Regions from separate parts of the Lysinibacillus sp. HST-98 genome, predicted to be linked through region 1. Evidence: riboswitches for the same ligand, from Rfam matches in the RefSeq annotation. Region 1 holds a riboswitch; the other holds the start of a gene.

What was found. Region 1 has a riboswitch for lysine ahead of JIN86_RS04310 (aspartate kinase). Riboswitches for the same ligand answer to the same signal wherever they lie in the genome.
Region 2: linked by a shared signal. The riboswitch ahead of JIN86_RS13395 (transporter substrate-binding domain-containing protein) and the one ahead of JIN86_RS04310 (aspartate kinase) in region 1 are both predicted to bind lysine.

The regions. Positions count from the first base shown of each region.
Region 1 covers NZ_JAENHX010000001.1:853,234-858,830, reverse strand. Annotated here, with positions in the region: gene uvrC (excinuclease ABC subunit UvrC) at 1-1,675, shown strand, start outside; lysine riboswitch at 1,783-1,960, shown strand; gene JIN86_RS04310 (aspartate kinase) at 2,095-3,321, shown strand; gene JIN86_RS04305 (YslB family protein) at 3,420-3,854, opposite strand; gene JIN86_RS04300 (succinate dehydrogenase cytochrome b558 subunit) at 4,127-4,735, shown strand; gene sdhA (succinate dehydrogenase flavoprotein subunit) at 4,802-5,597, shown strand, end outside.
Region 2 covers NZ_JAENHX010000005.1:104,613-110,209, reverse strand. Annotated here, with positions in the region: gene JIN86_RS13410 (DUF6501 family protein) at 1-156, opposite strand, end outside; gene JIN86_RS13405 (amino acid ABC transporter ATP-binding protein) at 420-1,151, opposite strand; gene JIN86_RS13400 (amino acid ABC transporter permease) at 1,164-1,889, opposite strand; gene JIN86_RS13395 (transporter substrate-binding domain-containing protein) at 2,060-2,917, opposite strand; lysine riboswitch at 3,037-3,223, opposite strand; gene odhB (2-oxoglutarate dehydrogenase complex dihydrolipoyllysine-residue succinyltransferase) at 3,562-4,818, opposite strand; gene JIN86_RS13385 (2-oxoglutarate dehydrogenase E1 component) at 4,910-5,597, opposite strand, start outside.

The DNA of each region.
Region 1 (5,597 bases):
CCGTGTACGATCATATTTTACTGGAACACATGAAGGGAAAACGCAAAGGCTTGTAGGTGAAATAGAAGATTTTGAGTATATTGTGACGTCATCAAATATTGAAGCACTTATTTTAGAGCTGAATCTCATCAAATTACATGATCCAAAATATAATGTCATGTTAACGGATGATAAGACCTATCCATATTTAAAAATTACGAATGAAAAACATCCTCGTCTGATTACGACAAGGAAGGTAAAAAAGGATAAGGCTAAATATTTTGGCCCTTATCCGAATGCCTATGCAGCAAGTGAAACGAAAAAGCTATTGGATCGATTGTATCCGCTGCGCAAATGTGTTCAATTACCTTCCAAGGCTTGCTTGTACTATCACATGGGTCAATGCTTAGCACCTTGTGTGAAGGAAATTGATGGTCAGGTTTATCAAGAAATGATTGAGGATATGACGAAGTTTTTAAATGGTGGTGTGGAGACAGTCAAAAAAGAGCTTGAAGTTAAAATGCTAGCAGCTGCAGAAAACCTAGAATTTGAACGAGCGAAGGAATTCCGAGACCAAATTGCCCATATTGATACGGTTATGCAGAAACAAAAAATAGTTTCAAGTGATACAACAAATCGAGATGTTTTTGGCTATGCTGTTGAAAAAGGATGGATGTGTGTTCAGGTTTTCTTTGTGCGCCAAGGAAAGCTGATTGAGCGTGATGTCTCAATTTTCCCGATCTATCAAGATGCAGAGGAAGAATTTTTAACATTTGTTGGGCGCTTTTATGAAAAGCCAGAGCATATTAAGCCAAAAGAAATTTTTATTCCACAAGCCATTGATGCAGCTATCTTAACAGAATTATTAGAAATTAAAGTGCTCACACCGAAAAGAGGTCAAAAGAAGGAATTGGTTGAATTAGCTACCAAAAATGCTGAAATTGCTGTGGCAGCTAAATTCCAGCTAATAGAGCGTCAGGAAGAACGTACGATTGGTGCTTGTGAGGCACTTGGTGAAGCAATGGGTATTAGTGCACCTTTACGAATTGAAGCTTTTGATAATAGTCATATGCATGGAACGGATGCAGTGTCTGCTATGGTTGTTTTCATTGATGGGAAGCCTGCGAAAAAGGAGTACCGAAAATATAAAACGCGTACAGCAGCCAAACATGATGATTACGGTGCAATGCAGGAGGTTATACGTCGTCGCTATATTCGTGTTTTAAAGGAAGGTCTACCATTACCAGATTTAGTCTTAATTGATGGTGGTAAGGGACAAATGGAAGTAGCCCGTGAAGTACTAGAAGATGAGCTTGGTCTTGTTATACCGATTGCTGGTTTAGCCAAAGATGATAAGCATAATACATCTCAGCTATTGTTTGGTGATCCACCAGAAGTGATTAGCTTAAAACGTACAAGTGATGGCTTTTATTTATTACAACGAATTCAAGACGAAGTCCATCGCTTTGCTATTACCTTCTTGCGTCAACAGCATGAGAAACATGCCATTCAATCTGTATTAGATCAAATTGAAGGGGTAGGACCAAAACGAAAGCAACAGCTGCTTAAACATTTCGGTTCAGTCAAAAAAATTCGAGAGGCGAGCGAGCTAGCATTACAGGAGGCTGGGATGCCCGCTAATTTAGCAAGCCAAATTTTTAGCTATTTTCAGCAACAATCATTGTCAAAGGAATAGGCATGTGCTATGGTTATAAATAACATTGTTTTCAATGTTATGGAGAGCCAACTGTGTGACTAGTTTGTTTACGCTAAGGCTTAATGAATTGAATACATTCACTTTAAAGTGATGATAGAGGTGCAAGATTCAAGAGTAACACGATGGAGGATGGACAAGTCCAGAGATATTGTGTGAAAGGGGAGCTTGCCGAAGTACAGTATTGTTGTTCCTATGTTGTACTGGTTTTGCATTTAAGAAATGTAAGACTGTCGATTCTAAACGTTTCGGAGAGCTATCACACATGCGCAAGTTACGATTATTGTACATGTTATAGGCAGCTTTCACGTTATGTGGAGGCTGCCTTTTAGTTTTCTAGAAACGGTTTTACCCCCCTGTAATTTGGTAAAATACATGAAATGGAAGGGAGAACGAAAGAAATGGCTAAAATCGTGATGAAGTTTGGGGGAGCTGCATTAGCTTCTACTGAACAAATCCAAGAGGCTGCTAGGAAAGCGATTGCTGAAAAGGACAAAGGATTGGATGTAGTAGTGGTCGTTGCAGCAATGGGACACACTGCGAAAGAGATGAAATTGATGGTACACCAACTAACTGACGATGTGTCGAAAAGAGAATTAGATGCAGTGTTGTCAACTGGCTCTCAATTATCAAGTGCTTTATTTGCCATCGCCTTGCAGGAAGCAGGCTATGAGGCGGTGTCTCTAACTGGATGGCAAGCTGGTATACATACGGATGGTATGTATCGGCATGCTCGTATCGACTATATAGATATTAATCGAATGGAAGAACACTTTGCACAGGGACAAATTGTGGTTATTGCTGGAGAACAAGGGATTGACGAAGAGCACAATATCACCATGCTTGGGAAAGGTGGAGCTGAAACAGCTGCTGTTGCACTTGCCATAGCATTGGAAGCGGAGAGAGTAGATATGTATACAAATGTGGATGGTGTTTATACAGCAGATCCACGGTATGTTACAAATGCCCAAAAGCTACAGGAAATTTCCTATGATGAAATGTTGGAGTTATCGAATTTAGGGTCTCATATCATACATCCTCGTGCGGTGGAGTTAGCGAAAAAATTTCAAATGCCTGTTATTATACGCTCCAGTTTAATAGAATCAGTAGGCACTTTATTGAAGGAGGAAGTGGAAATGGAAAAAAATTTAGTCGTTCGTGGTGTTGCATTTGAATCAGATATTATTCGTTTAACAGTAGGGTATGATGCTTTTTCGAATGCTTCATTAGCAGATATATTTACGGTGCTTGCAGAGAACCGTATTAATGTTGATATTATTGTCCAAGCCATTATTGATGGGTTGAAGCCAACTGTATCGTTTTCCATTTTAAAAGAGGAATTTGCGGAAGCATTACGTGTTTTAGAGGATAGTAAATTATCACTCGGATTTAGTTTTGCCGACTTCGAAATTGGACTAGCAAAAGTTTCTATTATTGGTTCAGGCATGGCTTCCAATCCAGGCGTTGCCGCTCGTATGTTTGATCGGTTACGTCGTGAAAATATCCCTGTAAAAATGGTTAGTACTTCTGAAATAAAACTGTCCGTTGTTGTACCACAGGATGATATGATCCAAGCAGCTAATGCTCTCCATGATGAATTTAATTTAGAGCAAGCACTTTACATATAATAATAGAAGAAACAGCATTTTATGTAATTGACCGAAATAAAAGGAAGAAAAAAGAAGGATTGTCATCCCATTCTTTAATGGGAGACAATCCTTTTTAATTATTCTGAGGGAATGGTATTCATAATACGTTCTTTAACGTCCCATTTGACTGTAAACATGACGTATTGTTGCTTTTCCCGTTTTTCACTATAGCATTCTGTCAGGTAGCCTTTAGCTAGTTGAATTTGCTCTGCTATAAATCCTGCTTCAAGTTTAAAGCTACGCTGCTTTATTTGCAGAATTTCAGGGTCATTTGTCAACTGGAAAATACGTCCATCTTTTGATTCCTTTATGAGTTCTAATGTACCCCAGCAGGCATCTGCGAAAAATGCGATAAGTTCATCTTGACTTTTACATGGGAACTTGCGAGCAAGCTCTTTACCTGCCCAATAAAGGACATCATCTTCATGTTTACCGAGTATAGAAGATAGAATATGATCACGAATGATCTCATAGCCAAATGATGAGATTGTAGGAGATGGAGTGTTTAACATTGTTATCCTTCTTTCTTAGAATTTTCTTAAAATTTAACGGTAATAAAGTAATGATAGATTTTTCGAGAAAAAACGACGCATCATGTACTAGATTAGTTCTTTAATAAGCTCTATGAAAAACTCCGAGTTGCCTTGACGCTCGTAGCTCTTGAGAGTACAATAAACATGTCATAATATTGTACCATGATGAAATACACAGTCAATGAAGTATCATTTACAAAATGATGACTTCTTTTGTTGTGCTATTTTAAGTACTAAGGGGGGTAACAGTCTTGTCGAAAGATCGAGAGTTTTTATGGCGTCGCTTACATTCTCTACTTGGGATCATTCCAGTAGGTCTGTTTTTAACGATGCACCTGTTCATTAACTTTACAGCAACAGGCGGGGCAGAAAGTTACAATGATGCTACCGCAGTAATGGAAAAGATTCCATTCCTTATCCTAGTTGAATGGATTGTCATCTATATTCCATTAATGTTCCACGCATTCTATGGTGTCTACATTGCATTCACTGCTACACCAAACACAGGACGTTTCAGCACATACCGTAACTGGATGTTCTCTTTACAACGTTTTACGGGTGTATTCTTAGTGATATTCATTGCATGGCATATTTTCCAAACTCGTATTCAAAAAGCACTTGGCACACACGTTGATTACGACATGATGGCGAATATTGTTGCTAATCCATTCATGCTTGGATTCTACATTGTTGGTATTTTATCAGCAACTTTCCACTTATCTAACGGTTTATGGGCATTCCTAGTAAGCTGGGGTATTACACAATCTCCTCAGTCTCAAAAGATCGCTACTTACGTAACAAACATTCTTTTCGTAATTCTAAGTGTAGTTGGTGTGGCTGCTATTTTAGCTTTTGTATAATTCCATAGAAGCTACGATAGAGCACATGCAATCATTGCAATTTTTTAAGAGGAGTGAGAAATAATCATGGCGAAAAGCAAAATAATTGTTGTCGGCGGTGGTCTTGCCGGTCTGATGGCAACGATTAAAGCAGCTGAAGTTGGTACTGAAGTTGATTTATTCTCATTAGTTCCTGTAAAACGCTCACACTCTGTTTGTGCGCAAGGCGGAATTAATGGTGCGGTAAATACTAAAGGTGAAGGGGATTCTCCATGGATCCACTTTGATGATACAGTATATGGTGGGGACTTCCTAGCGAACCAACCACCAGTTAAAGGTATGTGTGATGCAGCACCTGGCATTATCCACTTAATGGACCGTATGGGTGTTATGTTCAACCGTACACCAGAAGGGCTTTTAGATTTCCGTCGTTTTGGTGGTACTTTAATGCACCGTACAGCTTTCTCTGGTGCAACAACTGGTCAACAATTACTATATGCGCTAGATGAGCAAGTTCGTTCTCATGAAGTAGCTGGTTTAGTAAATAAATATGAACACTGGGAATTCCTTGGTGTTATTATCGATGAAGACGGCGTTTGTCGTGGTATCGTAGCGCAAGATATGCGTACAGAAGAAATTAAATCATTCCGTGCAGACGCTGTTATTATGGCGACTGGTGGCCCTGGTATTATCTTCGGTAAAACAACAAACTCTGTTATTAACACAGGTTCTGCTGCTTCTATCGTTTATCAACAAGGTGCTTCATATGCGAATGGTGAATTCATTCAAATTCACCCAACAGCGATTCCTGGAGATGACAAAAACCGTCTAATGTCAGAATCAGCTCGTGGTGAAGGTGGTCGTATTTGGACTTATAAAGACG
Region 2 (5,597 bases), on a different contig from region 1:
GTTGTCGATGATAAAAACGAACTCGTCTGTTTCATTTTTCACTTCATAACCTTTTCCTACTGTTAATACGTTTGATACTAAGTATTTCGATGCATTTGTATGTTTGCAAGTAACCGTTCGTAATGTTGGCGCATCTTTCCATTTTAAATGTAACATATTCTCTCTACCTCTCTTTACTAGCAAAAGCTAATGTCTATTGCTTATTTTATAATATTTTTGGTCTTTTGTGGAGAAAAAAGAAATACTATACCTATTCTATCCAAAAAAAATGAATATTTGAGGTGTTATGATGAGTTTTGGTGGTGTACCGCAATGGTTTTTTATCATTGCTGTAGCATTCGCAATCTGCTTTGTACTTTATGCAGAATGGAATTCTAGAAAATAAGTGAGTCCAACAGGTTGGACTCACTTTTTTGTGCTTATTTTAATGTACGCTTTAAAAATTCCTTCGTACGTTCATGTTGCGGATTGACTAATACTTGTGCTGGAGGGCCTTCCTCCACAATTACACCCTTATCCATAAAGACAACTCGATCTGCTACTTCTTTGGCAAATTCCATCTCATGTGTCACGATGAGCATCGTATTGCCCTCGTTTGCTAGCTGACGCATTACCTTTAACACCTCACCCACCATTTCTGGGTCTAATGCGGATGTTGGCTCATCGAATAGCATAACATCAGGATTCATTGATAAGGCACGAGCGATGGCCACGCGCTGCTTTTGTCCACCTGAGAGTTGACGAGGCTTGGCATTCACATATTGATCCATGCCAACGATTTTCAAGTATTTAAGCGCCGTTTCTTCTGCTTCTTTTTTCGAACGTTTTAACACTTTGATTTGGCCCACTGTGCAATTACTTATGACATTGTGGTTGTTAAATAAATTGAACTGCTGGAACACCATCCCTAAATGTGTACGATATTCTTGAATATTGTGCTTTTCATCTAGGATGTCTTCCCCTTTATAAATAATTTGACCGCCACTTGGCGTTTCTAATAAATTTATGCAACGAAGCAATGTGGATTTACCAGAGCCAGAGGAGCCAATTAAACAAACTACCTCTCCTTTTTCCACTTGGAAATTCACATCTTTTAACACTTGGTTACGTCCAAATGATTTACTTAAATGTTCGATTTTGATGACTGCCATTTGTGCGTCCCCCTATACAGCTTCTTTTTGTTCTTTTTGATAGGCATCAGGACCATCTAGACGTTTTTCAACATAAAGAAGGATGCGAGATGCGGTAAATGTCATGATGAAATAAAGAACACATGCAACGAAGAATGATTCGAAATAACGGAAGTTGTTACCCGAAATTGATTTTGTTTGGAAAAATAATTCCGTTACCCCAATGACATTTAATACGGCTGTATCTTTAATATTCATGATTAATTGGTTACCTGTAGCTGGTAAAACATTACGTGCTACTTGTGGTAAGACTACATGAAGCATAATTTGGAAGTGATTCATGCCAATTGCTGATGCTGCCTCGTATTGACCATTATCAATAGATACAATACCGCCACGAACAATTTCTGCCATATAGGCCCCTGTATTGAGGGAAACGACTAAAATACCTGCTGTAATAAAGTGCATATCGATACCGAATGCGATATCTAATCCGTAGTAGACAACCATAGCTTGTACAATCATTGGTGTACCACGGAAAAATTCAACATAGCATGTTAGTATAAAATTAATGAGCTTTAAGCTATAAAATTTCACACCTTTTTTACGAACTGGAATCGTATGCATAATTCCGATGAAAAATCCGATAAATGCACCAATAATTGTACTAATACTCGAAATCAGTAACGTATAATACGCACCTCGTAAAAACATTTGCCAGTTGTTTTCAATAATTGAAAGTATCCATTCAAGACTCATGATGTTCCTCCTAACAATGTCATCTTGCTCGTTTATTTCTTTTGTGTCCTAGCTCTTTCTACCATTCTATGATTTGTCACGCTAGGACATTATCATTATGTAGAGAGGTTCTCATTTTGATAATGATGAAATGATCATGCACGGACTAATTGCTAGTCCGTGCCATGTCATTATTGTGCTGCGGGCTGTTGAGAAATAGCTTCTTCCATAATGGCTTGACGATCATCTTCTGAAATGCCTTTTAGGATTTCATTGATTTTTTCACGATTTGCGTCATCTTTACGTAAGCCTACAGCAATTGAAGTATTTGATAGGTCTGTATCAAAGCCTTCTTCAAATGCTACATATGTGAATTTATCGTTGGCTGCAGAAGCGGAAATGCCCTCTGGGCGTTCAGCTACATAGCCATCAATTTTACCTGCTTCTAACGCTACACGCATTGCTGGGAAGCTCTCCATTGCTGTTTGCTTTTCTACGCCTTTAATTTGATCGATAACTGTATAGTTTGATGTATTTAATTGTGATGTAATTTTAGCACCTGAGAAGTCTTGAATCGATTTTGCGCCTTCATATTTGCTACCTTTTTTAATAACCATAACAAAATCAGAAGTATAATAGTTTTCTGTAAAATCAATTGTTTTCTTACGTTCTTCTGTTGGTGACATACCTGCAATAATTGCATCAATTTTGTTCGATTGTAGCGCTGGAACTAATCCGTCCCACTCCATTTTAACAATGACTAACTCTTTGCCTAAACCTTCAGCGATTTTCTTTGCCATTTGTACATCATAGCCACCTGCATATTCTGCATTATCCGCAATTTTCACTGCGCCATTCGCATCGTCTTGCTGTGTCCAGTTGAACGGTGGGTAGCCAGCCTCCATGCCAATTCGGAATTCACCGCCGCCTTCTTCTTTGTCAGTTCCAGCATCACTTGAACCGCCCTCTTTTTTGTCGCTTGTGCCACATGCAGCTAGCACAATTGCCGTCATGATAGAGATCATTACTAACAACCATTTTCTTTTCATGAAAAACTCCCCTTTTCTGTAAAAAAATAAGACAACTGTACTAAAAAAGACCTAAGTTTATTGAACTTAGGTCTTACCTTTTATGACAGTTGCCCAAATCCTCACTATAATTTCCATGTTTCCGAGATAGCACAACCTAGTAAATCTGGAAATCCATTTACTAGGACAGTCCTGCACTTATTCACTGCAGACCCAGTATAAAAGTACGAGCTCCTTTTATACTTCGGCGATATTTCCTTCTTCATTGCGTCTTCGCTTGCTTTTACTCAACAATGAACTAATAAATACCGCGCCTCTACCTCACTGATAACAATTCGTGAGGTTTGTTTATTTAATTGATATTTAGATACTACTATAAAACTAATATGTTCGTCAAGACGATTTTAACATTTTTCTGACTAATGACAATATTAGGATATTGTGCGTTCTGCTTCCACTTTAAATCGTTGAACTTTTGTTGATATTTCTGAAAATTACAACAAATATTTATTATAGAGTATGTTCTCTATGTGAGAAAAGTCGCGTTTTTTCTTTCTTTGCTCCTCTAAACGATATAACATTCGTACTCATTCAAGCATAGAATCGGTCAATACTCTTTGTCATACAAAAACCCTGCTGAACATTGTTCGCAGGGTTTAATGGCATTATGAATTTAATAATAAATCTTCAGGATTTTCGATTAATTCTTTAACTGTTTTTAAGAATCCTACAGAATCTTTACCATCGATGATACGGTGATCGTATGAAAGTGCTACATACATCATTGGACGGATTTGAACTTCACCATTTACTGCAACTGGACGGTTTACAATTGAGTGCATACCTAAAATACCAGCTTGCGTACCGTTCATAATTGGTGTTGACATTAATGAACCGAATACACCACCATTTGTGATTGTGAAGGATCCACCAGCCATGTCATTTAAGCCTAATTTTTTATCACGAGCTTTTGTCGCTAAGTTAGCGATATCTTTTTCGATTTCTGCAAAGTTTTTACTATTTGCATCGCGTACAACTGGTACGACTAAACCTTCTTCAGTTGATACAGCAATACCGATATCAAAGAAGTTATTTAAATGAATTTCATCGCCAGAGATTTGAGCGTTTACGTATGGGTATTTTTTCAGTGCTGCAACAACAGCTTTAGTGAAGAATGACATGAAACCAAGTTTGATGTCGTTTGCTTTTACAAACTCTTCTTGTTTACGTTTACGAAGTGCCATGATGTTTGTCATGTCAATTTCGTTGAATGTTGTTAACATTGCTGTTGATTGTTTAACTTCTAATAAACGTTTTGCAATTGTTTGGCGACGACGGCTCATTTTTTCAATTGTTACACGGTCAGAATTAGCTGCTGGTGTAAATACTACTGGGCCACCTGAAGTTGCTACTGATGTAGGTGCTGCTGGCGTTACAGCTGGTGCTGTACCGTGAGCTGCTACATCTTGTACACGTACACGTCCTTGTGGATCTACTGGAGATACCGCCGCAAGGTCAATTCCTTTTTCACGTGCAAGACGACGTGCTGCTGGAGATGCAACTACACGCTCACCAGAAGTTTCTTCTACTACTGGAGCTGCTGCAACTGGTGCAGATGCTGCTTGTGGCGCTGCTGGTGCTGGCGCTGCTTCAGTTGGTGCTGCCGCTGGAGCTGCTGCTGCGCCTTCACCTGCTTCTACTACTGCGATAACTTGACCAACAAGTACAGTATCGCCTTCTTCAGCTAAAATTTGTGTTAATACACCTGCTTCTTCAGAAATGATCTCAGCGTTTACTTTATCTGTTTCAAGTTCAACGATGAATTCACCTTTTTCAACGCGATCGCCCACTTTTTTTACCCACTGTGCGATACTACCTTCTGTAATCGATTCTGCTAATTCAGGGACTTTAATTTCAGCCACTTTCATTTCCTCCTTTGATTAACGTGCATGACGCACATAGAAGGGCTACTGCTTAAGGGCAAGTAGCCCGGTTTCAAAAATTGATATATGATTATTTAACCTTTACTGGCTCAGCAACCGCTTCTTCAATAAGAGCTGCTTGTGCTGCTTTATGAGAATCTGCATCCCCTTCAGAAGTTGAGCTCATTGCAGGACGGCCTACATAGCGAAGTTTTTTACCTTCTGAAAGTTCATATAATGTTTCTAATGCATAATTCCATGAGCCTTGGTTTTTAGGTTCTTCTTGTACCCAAACAATCTCTTTTGCATTAGGATACTTAGCAATGATACCAGCAACTTGCTCTTTTGGGAATGGGTAAAGTTGTTCTACACGAATAATGTGTAGGTGATCGAAGCCCTCGCCGTCTTTCACGCGCTCTGCTAAGTCGATCATCACTTTACCTGTACCTAAAACGATACGCTCTACAGCTTCTGGTTTAGCCCCTAAGCCTGGTTGTTCAATCACTTCTTGGAATGAACCATTTGCTAATTGCTCAGCATTCGCCGCAGCTAGTGGGTGACGTAATAATGATTTTGGTGATACGACTACAAGTGGACGTACCCCTTCTGTACCTAATAATGCTGCTTGACGGCGTAATAAGTGGTAGTAGTTTCCAGCATTTGAACAGTTCGCTACAAACCAGTTATTTTCAGCTGACATTTGTAAATAGCGTTCCATACGGCTTGAAGAGTGCTCTGGACCTTGACCTTCATAACCATGAGGTAAAAGGATAACTAGA